DNA from 2 places in the Streptomyces sp. NPDC047853 genome. Region 2 is predicted to be linked to the other one. Evidence: riboswitches for the same ligand, from Rfam matches in the RefSeq annotation. Region 2 holds a riboswitch; the other holds the start of a gene.

Region 1 (7,033 bases), on a different contig from region 2:
CAGGGAGGCGCCCTGGCCGGCGGTCGACTCCAGCAGCAGGTACGGGTCGTCGTCGTGGGTCAGCTCGTCGAGCAGCGGCAGCAGGTACTCCCGCACCTGCTTCAGCGCCACCGACCGGTCCCGGCCGCCCGTCGCGCTGCCGGTGTGCACGACCACGCCGAGCGCGCCGATCGCCCGCCCGCGCCGCAGCGAGTGGCGCAGCGAGTCCACGGACCGCTCCACCGTCGCCTCGGTGTGCGAACCGAAGTTGATCAGGTACGGCGCGTGCACGTACGCGGGGATCGACTCCGCCGCACAGGTCTCCCGGAACGCCTCGTCCTGCTTCGGGTTGCCCGCCGGCGTGGCCCAGCCGCGCGGATTGGCGACGAAGACCTGCACGGCCTCGGCCTTCAGCTCACGGGCGTAGGACAGGCCCACGGAGTGCAGGCCCCCGGCCACGGGGACGTGACCGCCGACGGGGTTGCGGACGGGCGCGGGGGAGAGGGCGGACTGTTGACTGTTCACCCGTTCAGGGTGTCACGCCTGGCCGCCGCTCCGGACCGCGAGAGCCGTCACCTGATGGTGATCCTGATGGTGGAGCCCTTGGGGGCCGTGTCCCCGCCGTCCACGGACTGGTCCTTCACGGTGTCGCCGAACAGCCCGAGCAGACCCCGGTCCTCGTCCACCTCGAAGCCGGCCTCCCCGAGCTTCCGCTTGGCGTCGTCGACGCTGTCCCCGACCACGTCCGGCACCTCGATCATCTCGGGTCCCTTGGACACCGTGAGCGTCACCGTGTCGCCCTCGGCCGCCCGGCTGCCCGGGTCCGGCGTCTGCCGGGCGACCTGGCCCCGGTCGTACTCGGAGTGCACCTGCGCGGAGGCGACCTTCACCTTCAGACCGGCCTCGGTCAGCTCCGCCTTCGCGTCGGCCAGGTCGTCACCGGTGACGTCCGGGAGGTCGATGGGGCTGCCCTTGCTGACGACCAGGGCGACCGCCGAGCCGGCCCGCACGGTGGTGCCGGTGGCCGGCTCGGTGGAGACCACGAAGCCCTTGGGGGTGTCCTCGCTGAACTCCCGGGTCACCATGCCCGGCTCCAGTCCCTCGTCCTTCAGCAGGGTCCGCGCGCGGTCCAGCCGGTAGCCCGCGATGTCCGGCAGCTTCACGGTGTCGGGGCCGTCGGAGATCGTGAACGACACCGAGTCGTTCTTGCGGATGCGGGCGCCCGCGCCGGGGTCCGTGCTGATGACCTTCCCGCGCTCCACCGTGTCGCTGTAGGCGTGCCGGACCTTGCCGACGTCCAGGCCGGAGTCCTCCAGCCGGTCCCGGGCCTCGGCCTCGCTCTTGGACAGCAGCGCCGGCACCTTGGTGAACTGGCCGGAGTTGATGTACCAGACGCCCGTGCCGACCCCGAGGACCAGCAGGACGGCGACGACGATCGCGAGCGGGCCGCGCCGCAGCTCCGGGCGCCGGCGCCGGGGCGGCGGCGATGGGGGAGCGGTCAGCCGGCTGGTGCGGTCGATGCCGTCCGCGGGGAACGCGTGGGCCCGGTCGCCGCCCCCGTCCTCGTCGACGGGCAGCGGGCGCACCGGGGAGGTCAGGGCGCGCGGGATCACGCTCGTGCGGTCCTCGGCGTTGTCGTGCTCGCCGCCGATCGCCTGCGGCGGCACCGCGTCCAGCTGCTCAGCGCTCAGCGCCGCGCGTGCGACGCGCGCCTGCGCGAGCAGGGTCACGGCGTCGTGCGGACGGATCTCGGGGTTGCGGGCGGTGGCCGTCGCGACCAGCTCGTCCAGCTCGTACGCCATCTCCGGGACGGCGGCCGACGGCGGCGGGACGTCCTCGTGGAGGTGCTTGTAGAGGATCTGGGCCGGGGAGTCGCCCTCGTGGGGCTTGCCGCCGGTCAGCATCTCGTACAGGACGACACCGCAGGCGTACACGTCGACCCTCGGGTCGGCGGTGCCGTGCTCGATCTGCTCCGGCGCGAGGTAGGACACGGTGCCGAGGACGGACCCGGTGGTGTGCGTCACCGTGTCCACGGCCCGGACCAGCCCGAAGTCGGCGACCTTGACCCGGCCGTCGTCCCCTATCAGCACGTTCTCCGGCTTCATGTCGCGGTGCACGAACCCGGCCCGGTGCGCGGCGCCGAGCGCGGCCAGCACCGGCTCCAGGATGTCCAGCGCGGCCCGCGGCCGGAGCGCCCCGCGCTCGCGCAGCACGTCGCGCAGGGTGCAGCCGGCGATGTACTCCATCGCCAGGTAGACGTACGCCCCCTCGGCACCCTGGTCGAAGACCTGCACCACGTTGGGGTGGTCGAGCCGGGCGACGGACTTCGCCTCCCGGATGAAGCGCTCCACGAAGGTGGCGTCGGTCGCGAGCGTCGGGTGCATCACCTTCAGCGCGAGCACGCGGTCCAGGCGGGTGTCCACGGCCCGGTAGACCGTGGCCATCCCGCCGACCGCGATCCGCGCCTCGACGCGGTACCGGCCGTCGAGCAGCTGCCCGACGAGGGGGTCCTGAAGGGTCGTGTCCACGCAGGTGAGTGTACGAGCCACCACGGACACCCCGTGTCGCCGTCGGCGATCGGGAGCGGTACTGCAGCGCACCTGTGACGTACCCCACCGGAGCGGCGGACCCGCGTGCCGGTGCTCAGAAAGCGGGCCGCTCCGGGTCCAGCGCCGCCATGCCCTCCGTGGGGGAGGACGCCTCGGCGAAACGCCGCCGGGGGATCCGTCCCGCCCGCCGGGCCAACCGCCCCGCCTCGACCGCGGCCCGCATGGCGCCGGCCATCAGCACCGGCTCCTGCGCCCGCGTGACCGCCGACGCGAGCATCACCCCCGCGCACCCCAGTTCCATCGCGAGCGCCACGTCGGACGCCGTACCGGCCCCCGCGTCCAGGATCACCGGCACGCGCGCGTGCTCCACGATCAGCTCGAAGTTGTGCGGGTTGCGGATACCGAGCCCGGACCCGATCGGCGAGCCCAACGGCATGATCGCCGCACAGCCGACGTCCTCCAGCTTCCGCGCCAGGACCGGGTCGTCGTTCGTGTACGGCAGCACCGTGAACCCGTCGTCGACCAGCGTCTCCGCCGCGTCCAGCAGCTCGATCGGGTCCGGCAGCAGGGTGCGCTCGTCGGCGATGACCTCCAGTTTGACCAGGTCCGTGCCGAGCGCCTCGCGCGCCAGCCGGGCGGTGAGGACGGCCTCCCCGGCGGTGAAGCAGCCGGCCGTGTTCGGCAGCACCCGGATGCCGAGCCGCTCCAGCACGGACAGCACGGATCCGTGCACCGAGGCGTCCACCCGCCGCATCGCGACGGTCGTCAGCTCCGTGCCGGAGGCCAGGAGAGCCCGCTCCAGCACATCGAGGCTGGGCGCCCCGCCCGTGCCCATGATCAGGCGGGACGCGTACGCCGTACCGCCGAGGACGAAGGGATCGTCGGCCATGGTCAGCCTCCTTGGACAGCGGTGAGGACCTCGACGCGGTCGCCGTCGGCCAGGGCGGTGGCGGACCACCGCGCGCGCGGGACGACGGTCTCGTTCAGGGCGGCGGCGATTCCGGACGGCGCCGCGGTGAGCGTGCCCACCAGGGCGTCCAGGGCCGTGCCGGGAGCCACCTCGCGCGGCTCGCCGTTGACGGAGATGTTCATGCGGGCTGCTCCGAGAGTGCGGGAGCGGCGCTGAAACGCCGCGGGGTGAAGGGCCGGGCCTCGGGCGGCAGCTCCCCGGTGGTCAGGACGTGCGCCATGGCGTCACCGGTCACGGGGGTGAGCAGGACGCCGTTGCGGTAGTGCCCGGTGGCCAGCAGCAGCCCCTCCAGGCCGGTCGGGCCCAGCAGCGGGGCGTTGTCCGGGGACCCCGGGCGCAGGCCTGCGCGGGTCTCCGTCAGGGGCAGCTCGGTGATGCCGGGGACCAGCTCGTGGGCGTCGCGCAGCAGCTCGTAGACGCCGCCCGCGGTCACCGTCGTGTCCCAGCCCAGCTCCTCGCTGGTGGCGCCGACGACCAGCTCGCCGCTCTCCCGGGGCACCAGGTAGAGCGGGTTGCCGCGCACCACGGCGCGGACCGTCCGGTTCAGCAGGGGCCCGTGCGCCGCCGGCATCGCCAGCCGCAGCACCTGCCCCTTCACGGGCCGCACCGGCGGCAGCACGTCGTCCGGGACCCCGGCGAGCCGCCCGCTCAGGCTGCCCCCGGCCAGCACCACCTGCCCGGCCTCCAGCACCGTCCCGTCGGCCGTGACCACCCCCGTGGCCCGCTCCCCGCGCCCGATGGCGAGCCGCTCGGCCCACACCCGGTGGAACACCACGCCCGCGCCCTCGCAGGCGGCCAGGAGCGCGGCGGCCAGCCGCCGGGGGTCGATCTGGTGGTCGCCGTCCACCCGGAGCCCGCCGCGCACGCCCGGCGCGAGCATCGGTTCCAGGCGGCGGCACTCGCGCCCCGACAGCCACTCGGCCTCCAGCCCCGAGCGCTGCTGGAGCGCGTGCAGTTCCCGCAGGTGGGCGCGGTCGTCGGCGTCCAGCGCGACGGCGAGGGTGCCGCAGCGGCGGTAGCCGAGGTCGTGGCCCGTGCGGTCGGCGAGCTCGGCGGCGAACTCGGGGTAGCGGCGGGCCGAGGCGAGGTTCAGGGCGAGCAGGGTCTGCTCGCCGTAGTGAAGTTCCGTGACGGCGGCCAGCATCCCGGCCGCCACCTGGGCGGCCCCGCCGCCCGGCTCCGGGTCGACGAGGGCCGTGGCCAGCCCGCGCTGCGCGGCCCGCCAGGCCGTGACCAGGCCGATGATCCCGCCGCCGACGACCAGGACGTCGGATGCACGGGACGACGTGTGTGACGGAGACGACATGGGCGTCCAGCCCCTCCCTTCGCCGGCATGACCCGGATCAGGTTCGTACGGTCGGAGGCCGCCAGCCTCCCTCTCAGCCCGGTGCGTCCGGGCTCCCGCGAGTGCCTTACGTTGGCCACCCTAGCCCGCGGCCCAGCACACGTGTAAGGGAGCCCGTGCCCATGGCGCGTTCACTCGACGGTCTCGTCCTCGCCCCGGTCGCCGACCAGGCGCCCGGCCAGGTGGGCACCCGCACCCGGTTCGGCTACCACGAGCGGGACGGCGCCGTGTGGGCCGAGTACGCGGGCGGCGACGTGGTCCTCGGTCGCCTGGTGGGCACCCGGGAGGGCGACCGGCTCGACTTCCGGTACGTGCAGCTCGGGACCGACGGCGGCACGTCCTCGGGCCACTGCGTCTCGACCGTCGTCGAGCTGCCCGACGGCCGGGTGCGCCTGGAGGAGACCTGGGAGTGGGAGTCGCGGCCGGGCAGCGGGACGAGCGTTGTGGAGCAGGTCACTCCGCACGAGCACTGACTGACAGAACGTCAGGTGTCTAAGGTGATCAGGTGAGCGAGCAGACGCAGGAGCAGACCCGGGAACGGGCGGCGGACACGGAGCGCCGTGTGGTCGTCGTGGGCGCGGGCATGGCGGGCGTGCAGACCGCCGTCGCCCTGCGGGAGCAGGGTTTCACCGGCACCGTGACCCTGATCGGAGCCGAGCCGCACCAGCCGTACGACCGGCCCCCGCTGTCCAAGGCCGTCCTGCTCGGCACCGCCGAGGGCTCCGCCTTCGACGTCGACTTCGAGGCACTCGACATCACCCTGCGGCTCGGCTGCGAGGCCCTGGGCGTCCGTCCCGGCGCCCACCTCCTGGACACCTCCGCCGGACCCGTGCCCTACGACGCCCTGGTCCTCGCGACCGGAGCCGAACCGGTCCGGCTCCCCGGCGCCGAGGGCGTGCCCGGCGTGCACCTGCTGCGCACCCTGGACGACGCCGAACGGCTGCGCCCGGTGCTGGCCCGGCAGCACGACATCGTGGTCGTCGGCGCCGGCTGGATCGGCGCCGAGTTCGCCACCGCCGCGCGGGAGGCGGGCTGCGCGGTGACCGTCGTGGAGGCCGCCGACCGGCCCCTCGCCGGCGCGCTGCCCGCCGAGGTCGCCGCGCCGATGGCCGCCTGGTACGCCGAAGCCGGCGCCGTGCTGCGCACGCACGCGCGCGTGGAGCGCGTCGAGCCCGCCGCGGACGGGGGGACGGGGCACGTGGTCCTCGACGACGGCTCCCGGCTGCCCGCCGGCGCGGTCGTCGTCGGCATCGGCGCCCGGCCCGCCACCGCGTGGCTCGCCGGCTCGGGGATCGACCTCGGCGAACACGGCGACGTGCCGGCCGACGACCGCCTGCGCACCTCCGCACCGGACGTCTACGCGGTCGGCGACTGCGCGTCCTTCCCCTCCGCCCGCTACGGGGAGCGGCTGCTGGTGCACCACTGGGACAACGCCCTCCAGGGCCCGCGCACGGTCGCCGCCGCCATCGTCGGCGCCCCCGCCGACGAGGCCCCCGAGGCCTACGACCCCGTGCCGTACTTCTGGTCCGAGCAGTTCGGCCGCTTCGTCCAGTACGCCGGCCACCACACGGCCGCCGACGCCACCCTCTGGCGCGGTGACCCCGCGGGGCCCGCCTGGTCGGTCTGCTGGCTGCGCGAGGACCGCCTGGTCGCCCTGCTGGCGGTCGGCCGTCCCCGGGACCTGGCGCAGGGCAGACGCCTGATCCAGGCGGGCACGAGGATGGACCCGCGGCTGCTGACCGACCCGGCGAGACCGCTCAAGGCGGCGACGGCCTAGCCCTTCCGTATCTTTCCGAGGCCTTCCGCCCCCGGCCCGGATGCCGTGACGGACGGGTCCGGTTTCCCACTGTCAGTGCCGGATGGCAGGCTTGTGGGCGTGACCGAGATTGACGCAAAGACCGACGCGCTCGTGCCTGCCTGGCTCACCGTCCCCGACATCGCCGAGATGCTCGGCGTCGAGGTGACCCGCGTACGCCAGCTGATCAGGGAAGGCCAGCTCATCGCCGTCCGCCGCGGCGAGAACCGCGCGCTGCACGTCCCGGCGGCCTTCATCGACGAGGACAAGGTGGTCAAGGGCCTGGTCGGGACCCTGACGCTGCTGCGGGACGACGGCTTCACGGCCGAGGAGATGCTGGAGTGGCTCTTCACGCCGGACCCGTCCCTGCCCGGCACCCCCGCCCAGGCGCTGAG
Region 2 (7,033 bases):
GCCGCGAGGGACGCGTCCACCCCGTGGACGAGGAGTTCATGCGTCATACGGCGGGCCCAGAAGCCCGCGGTGTGGTCCCCGAACCACGACCACGCCCGCCCGTCCGGTCCGGCCTCGCGCAGCGCGTGCACGGCCTTCGCACCGGACTCCGCCAGCCACTCGTCCAGTGCGGCGGCGTCCCCGCGCGTCGCGGGCCCTGCGGACCCGGGCACCCGGTCGACCGGGACCTCCTCCTCGGCGCGGGTACGGACGATCAGCTCCACCCAGCGCAGGGCACGGCCGACATGCCGTACGAGGTCCTCCAGGGACCAGTCCGGGCAGGTCGGCACGGTGGCCGACAGGTCGGCGCCGGACCCGACGACGGCCCGCAACTGCCGTACCTGGAGGGCGGTTTCATCGCAGTAGCGCTCATGAGTGAGGAGTGTCATGCCCGTGACCCTACGGCCGGGCGATCATCCGAGCACGACGATTTCCGCTCCGTCGAACTCCACCCCGACCGCGTCCCCCACCTCCGGCGCCGCCCGCAGCGCGCACGCCGCCTCCAGGCGCGGCGCGTCCTCGGGCTGGAGGTGGACGGCGACGTGGGTGCCCCGGAAGGTGCGGGCGGTGACGGTGCAGCGCAGGCCGGCGTCGGCGGACACCAGGCGGACCCCGGAGGGTCGGACCAGCAGGTCCCGCACCCCCTGCGGGGCGTCCTCGGGCACCGGCACCTTGCCCCACGGAGTGTCGCCGCTCTGCCCGGTGACCGTCGCCTCCACGACGTTGTCGAAGCCGAGGAAACGGGCCACGAACGCGTCGGCCGGCCGCTGCCACACCTCCAGCGGCGTCCCCGACTGGGCGATCCGCCCGTCCCGCATCACCACCACCCGGTCGGCGAGCGCGAAGGCCTCGCCCTGGTCGTGCGTCACGGCGAGCACGGTCGTGCCCAGTCGGCCGAACAGCTCCCGCAGCTCGACCACGAGACGCTCCCGCAGCGAGCGGTCGAGCTGGCCGAGCGGCTCGTCCAGCATCAGCAGCCGGGGCCGGGGCGCCAGCGCGCGGGCCAGCGCCACCCGCTGCTGCTCACCGCCGGAGAGCGCGGCGACGGACCTGCGGGCGGCGTCCGGCAGACCGACCAGGTCCAGCAACTCCCCCACCCTGACCCGCTGTTCGTCGCGCGAGGCGCCGCGCATCCGGGGTCCGAAGGCGATGTTCCCCGCCACGTCCCGCTGCGGGAAGAGCTGGTGGTCCTGGAACATCAACCCCACCTCGCGCCGGTGTGCGGGCACCGCGGCCTGGTCCCGCCCGTCGAGCACCACCCGACCGGCGTCCAGCGGCTGGAGCCCGGCGACCGCGCGCAGCAGCGTCGACTTGCCGCTGCCGCTGGGCCCGAGCACACACACCACCTGGTGCTCGGCGACCTCCAGGTCGACGGAGTCGAGCACCGCCCGCCCACCGAAGCGGACGGTCGCGCCCTCAAGGCTCAGCAGCATCCCTAGAACTCCCCGCTCCGGTCGGTCCGCAGCCGCTCCAGCGCCACCAGGGCCACGGCGCACACCAGCATCAGAATCGTCGAAAGGGCCATGGCCTGGCCGTAGTTCATGTCCCCGGGCCGTCCCAGCAGCCGGGCCACGGCGACCGGCAGTGTCGGGCTGTCGGGCCTCGCGATGAAGACGGTGGCCCCGAACTCCCCGAGCGACACCGCGAAGGCGAACCCGGCCGCCACCAGCAGGGCGCGGCGCACCATCGGCAGGTCCACCTCACGCCAGACCCGCCAGGGCGAGGCCCCGAGCACGGACGCCGCCTCCCTCAGCCGTACGTCCACCGCCCGCAGCACCGGCAGCATCGTGCGCACGACGAAGGGGACGCCGACCAGCGCCTGCGCGAGCGGTACCAGGATCCAGGTGGATCGGAGGTCCAGCGGGGGTTCGTCCAGCGCGATCAGGAAGCCGAAGCCGACCGTGACGGCGGACACCCCGAGCGGCAGCATCAGCAGGGCGTCGAACCCGCGCACGAAACGTCCCGCGTCACGCCGGGTGAGCGCGGTGGCGGCCAGCGCGCCGATCACCACGGCGATGACGGTCGCGGCGAGGGCGTACCGGAGGGAGTTGCCGATCGCCTCGATCGGCGGGACGAGGAAGGCACCGCCGTCCGCGCGGGTCAGCGCCCGGTAGTAGCCGAAGCCGGACGCGCCGAGCGAGCGCTGCACCAGCACCGCCAGCGGCAGCAGGACGAGTCCGGCGACGGTGAGCAGCACTCCGGCCAGCAGCGCCCACTGCCCGGCCCCGCGCGGGCGGTGCGCCGTCCGGGCGGCGTCCACCAGGCGCAGGGCCGTCTCCCGCCGCCGTACCGTCCAGGCGTGCACGGCGAGGACGGCGGCGACCGCCGCGAACTGGATCATGGTGAGCACGGCGGCCGTGGACAGGTCGAAGACCTGCGAGGTCTGCCGGTAGATCTCCACTTCCAGGGTGGAGAAGGTGGGCCCGCCGAGGATCTGGACGACGCCGAACGAGGTGAAGGTGAACAGGAACACCATGAGCGCCGCGGCGGCCACGGGGGGCCCGAGCGCGGGCAGCGTGACCGTCCGCCAGGCGGTGAGGCGGGATGCGCCGAGCATCCGCGCGGCCTCCTCCTGCCGGGGGTCGAGCTGCGCCCAGAGGCCGCCGACGGTGCGCACGACGACCGCGTAGTTGAAGAACACGTGCGCGAGCAGGATCGCCCACACCGTGGTGTCCAGCCTGAGGCCCCACAGCTCGTCGAGCAGGCCGCCGCGTCCGACCAGCGCCAGGAACGCCGTACCGACGACGACCGTCGGCAGGACGAACGGCACGGTCACCACGGCCCGCAGGAACTGCTTGCCGGGGAAGTCGAAACGGGCGAAGACGTACGCGCCGGGCAGGGCGATCAGCAGGGTGAGCGCGGTGGAGGCCAGGGCCTGCCAGGTGGTGAACCACAGCACGTGCCGGATGTCGGACTGGGCCAGCACGTCCGCGATCCGCCCGAACTGCCAGACCCCGTCGACCTTCAGCCCGCGCGCGACGATCGCGGCGACGGGGTAGGCGAAGAACACCGCGAAGAACGCGACGGGCACGGCCATCAGGCCGAGCCGCGCCACGCTCCCGCGCGCGGTGCTCCGGCGTTTCACTTCAGGACGAGCGAGGTCCACGACTTGACCCACTGGTCGCGGTGGTCGGCGATCTTCGCCGGGTCCATGGTCTGCGGGTCCTCGGCCTGCGGCCCGAACTTCCGGAACGCCTCGGGGATCTGCGCGCCCTCACGCACCGGGTAGACGAACATGTTCAGCGGCATGTCGTCCTGGAACTCCTTGCTGATCAGGAAGTCGAGGAGCGCCTTGCCCCCCTCGGGGTTCGCGGCGTTCTCCAGCAGTCCCGCGTACTCGACCTGGCGGAAGCAGGTGCCCTGGGCCACGCCCGTCGGCGCGGTGGCCGGCTGCGGGTCGGCGTAGATGACCTCGGCGGGCGGGGAGGAGGCGTAGGAGACGACGAGCGGACGGTCGCCGCCGGCCTTCCTGCCGCCGGACGAACCGGAGAACTCCTCGTTGTACGCCTGCTCCCAGCTGTCGACGACCTTGACGCCGTTCGCCTTCAGCTTCTTCCAGTAGCCCTGCCATCCTCCCCCGCTCTCGGCTTCGCTCGAGCGGGAGGTGCCCCCGTCCCCGTACTTCGCGGCGGTGCCCAGCAGGAAGCCGAGGCCGGGCGAGGAGCTGCCGGCGTTCTCGGTGACGAGCAGGTCCTTGTACCGGGGGTCGGCCAGGTCGTCGAGGGAGTCCGGCGGGGTCAGCCCGTGCTCGTCGAAGTACGCCTTGTCGTAATTGACGCAGACGTCCCCGGTGTCGACGGGCGTGACCCGGTGCTTGTCCTGGTCGGCCCGGTACTCGGGGAGGACCAGGTCGGAGCCCTTCGCCTCGTACGGCTGGAAGATCCCGTTGTCGAGGGCGCGGGACAGCAGCGTGTTGTCGACGCCGAAGAAGACGTCCCCCTGGGGGTTGTCCTTGGTGAGGATGGCCTTGTTGACGGCCTGACCGGCGTCGCCGTCCTCCAGGACCCTGACCTTGTAGCCGGAGCGCTTCTCGAAGGCGGCGACGACGTCCTTCGACGCGGCCCACGAGTCATGGCTGACCAGGGTCACGGTCTTGGGGTCGCCGGACCCCTGACCGTCCTCCGACGACGATCCGCAGGCGGCCAGCGTGCCGACCATGCCGAGTCCGAGGGCCAGGACACTGACCTTCTTGGTGATGCTCACTGAATTCCTCCTGGGTGACCAGGAGAAGACGCGGCCCCGCCCGGGACCCCTGGCGAGGGACCCGGGCAGGGCGCAACAGCTCGAGTGGTGACCGATCTCCCTACCCAGAATGACCTGGGCCAGGTTCGGAGGGTCTGCGGCCGGTGCCGCACTCTCAGCGCTGTGGCGCTCCCCTGTCGGAATATGAAGATGTACTTGTACTGACCTGAGATGACGTACGCGTGATACTGACGCCGGTCAGGTTACCGCTCGCTCGCGGCGAGCTGACCACACGCCCCGTCGATCTCCTGGCCACGGGTGTCCCGGATCGTCACCGGCACACCGTGCGCCGCGATCGCCTCCACGAACGCCTTCTCGTCCTCGGGCCGCGAGGCGGTCCACTTCGAGCCGGGCGTCGGGTTGAGCGGGATGAGGTTGACGTGCACGGGCCTGCCCTTGAGCAGCCGCCCGAGCCGGTCACCGCGCCACGCCTGGTCGTTGATGTCGCGGATCAGCGCGTACTCGATCGACAGCCGGCGCCCCGACCGCTCCGCGTACTCGAACCCGGCGTCCAGCACCTCGCGCACCTTCCACCGCGTGTTGACCGGGACGAGGGTGTCGCGCAGCTCGTCGTCGGGCGCGTGCAGCGAGATGGCGAGGCGGCACTTGAAGCCCTCGTCGGCGAACCGGTGGATCGCCGGCACGAGGCCGACGGTGGAGACGGTGATGCCGCGCTGGGAGAGCCCCAGCCCGTCGGGCTCGGGGTCGGTGAGCCGGCGGATGGAACCGACGACGCGCTTGTAGTTGGCGAGGGGCTCGCCCATGCCCATGAACACGATGTTGCTGAGCCGGGCCGGACCACCGGGGACCTCCCCGTCGCGCAGCGCCCGCATCCCGTCCACGATCTGGTGCACGATCTCGGCGGTGGACAGGTTCCGGTCCAGGCCGGCCTGCCCCGTGGCGCAGAACGGGCAGTTCATGCCGCAGCCCGCCTGGGAGCTGATGCACATGGTCACCCGGTCCGGGTAGCGCATCAGGACGGACTCGACGAGCGTCCCGTCGAACAGCTTCCACAGCGTCTTGCGCGTGGTGCCCTGATCGGTCGACAGGTGCCGGACGACCGACATCAGCTCGGGCAGCAACGCCTCCCGCAGCCCCTGCCGCGAGCCGGCCGGGATGTCCGTCCACTGCTCGGGGTCGTGCGCGTACCGCGCGAAGTAGTGCTGCGAGAGCTGCTTCGCACGGAACGGCTTCTCGCCGATGGCGGCGACGGCCTCCTTGCGCTCGGCAGGCGTGAGATCGGCGAGGTGCCGCGGCGGCTTCTTGACTCCGCGCGGGGCGACGAATGTGAGTTCTCCGGGCTTAGGCATGACGTTCCCAGTGTCGCAGATCCACTCGGGTGACCCGCGACCGTCGCCCGCTCCGGCGGTCGTCGGCGGTTTCCCCAGGTCACCCGCCGGGTGACCGCGGAACGGCGCACGGCGCGACCTCGTACGGATCGCACGCGTCGAGGCGGATGAAGCGAACGGGGCGCACCGGGAGGCGGCCGCCCGCCTCGGGGCGCCGGCGCCTCCCCCGCGGCGGACGCCGGGGGAACGGCGTCGTGCCCCGACCGCGGGCGCCGCGGCCGCGAGCCCGACCGCAGGGCGTTGCCGTCGACGCCGGTAAGGGGTGGTGGTGCCGCCCCGGAACGCACCGCGCCCCTCCCGCGAGGGCGGCCCGGTCGTGCGGCCGCGGGTGCGGAAGGGGCGGGGAGGCGGCCGGTACGACCAGCAGCGGTGGACCCGTGCGTCGGCCGGCCGGGACGGTCCGAGGGTCAGCCCGATCCGACGAAGATCACCAGCAGGAGCCACACCACCGGCGCCGTCGGCAGCAGGGAGTCCAGGCGGTCCATGATGCCGCCGTGGCCCGGGAGCAGCGTGCCCATGTCCTTGATGCCGAGGTCTCGCTTGATCATGGACTCACCGAGGTCGCCCAGCGTGGCGCTGACGGCGACCGCGAGGCCGAGCAGCAGACCCTGCCACCAGGTGCCGTCGTCGATCAGGAACTGCATGCACGGGGCGCCCGCCGCCATCGCGAAGCCCACCGCTCCGAGCAGGCCCTCGCGGGTCTTGCCGGGGCTGATGCGCGGAGCGAGCTTGGTCCTGCCGAACCGCCAGCCCACCGCGTAGGCGCCGGTGTCGCTGACGACCGTCAGCGCCAGGAAGACCAGCACGCGCCAGGCGCCGTCGTCCGCCATGAGCATCATCGTGACGAACGTGGCCAGGAAGGGCACGTAGAACGCCGCGAACAGGCCCGCCGTGACGTCTCTGAGGTAGCCCTCCGGCGGCTCGGTCATCCGCCACACGAGGACCGCGAGCGCCGTGAGCGCCATGGCGACCCACGCGCCCTCGGAGCCGCGCACGTACCCGGCGACCACCATCGCGGCGCCGCCGATCGCGAGCGGTACGAGGGGCGCCTTGATTCCCTTGCGCTCCTCCAGCCGCGTGGTCAGCTCCCACAGGCCCACGACGACGGCGATCGCGACCACACCGACGAAGACGGCCTTGACGACGAACAGCGACGCGATGATCACCGCGCCGAGCCCGACACCCACCCCTATCGCGGCACCCAGGTCACGCCCCGCGGTCTTCTTCGGCTGCGGCCGGTGCTGCGCCGGCTGCGGGGCGTCGGGCATGGGCTCCGGATTCTGCGGCACCGCCGCATACGGCTGCGCCGACGGGTTCTCGTCGCGGTGTGTGCTGTCGCGATGTGTGCGGTCGCGGTGTGCGTCGCGATACGGCTCATCGCGGAACGCCTCGTCCCGGGACAG

What was found. Region 2 has a riboswitch for thiamine pyrophosphate ahead of ACGF5T_RS24355 (thiamine ABC transporter substrate-binding protein). Riboswitches for the same ligand answer to the same signal wherever they lie in the genome.
Region 1: it holds a riboswitch for thiamine pyrophosphate, as region 2 does, so the genes downstream of both, thiO (glycine oxidase ThiO) here and ACGF5T_RS24355 (thiamine ABC transporter substrate-binding protein) in region 2, are expected to answer to the same signal.

What each region holds. Positions count from the first base shown of each region.
Region 1 is NZ_JBIDCI010000010.1:89,488-96,520, forward strand. Features, by position in the region: gene ACGF5T_RS20020 (deoxyribonuclease IV) at 1-504, opposite strand, end outside; gene pknB (Stk1 family PASTA domain-containing Ser/Thr kinase) at 552-2,507, opposite strand; gene ACGF5T_RS20030 (thiazole synthase) at 2,623-3,417, opposite strand; gene thiS (sulfur carrier protein ThiS) at 3,420-3,620, opposite strand; gene thiO (glycine oxidase ThiO) at 3,617-4,804, opposite strand; TPP riboswitch at 4,802-4,913, opposite strand; gene ACGF5T_RS20045 (hypothetical protein) at 4,966-5,316, shown strand; gene ACGF5T_RS20050 (NAD(P)/FAD-dependent oxidoreductase) at 5,349-6,620, shown strand; gene ACGF5T_RS20055 (Rv2175c family DNA-binding protein) at 6,720-7,033, shown strand, end outside.
Region 2 is NZ_JBIDCI010000013.1:203,872-210,904, reverse strand. Features, by position in the region: gene ACGF5T_RS24370 (maleylpyruvate isomerase family mycothiol-dependent enzyme) at 1-428, opposite strand, end outside; gene ACGF5T_RS24365 (ABC transporter ATP-binding protein) at 453-1,472, opposite strand; gene ACGF5T_RS24360 (iron ABC transporter permease) at 1,475-3,145, opposite strand; gene ACGF5T_RS24355 (thiamine ABC transporter substrate-binding protein) at 3,121-4,242, opposite strand; TPP riboswitch at 4,322-4,427, opposite strand; gene rlmN (23S rRNA (adenine(2503)-C(2))-methyltransferase RlmN) at 4,485-5,591, opposite strand; gene ACGF5T_RS24345 (phosphatidate cytidylyltransferase) at 6,038-7,033, opposite strand, start outside.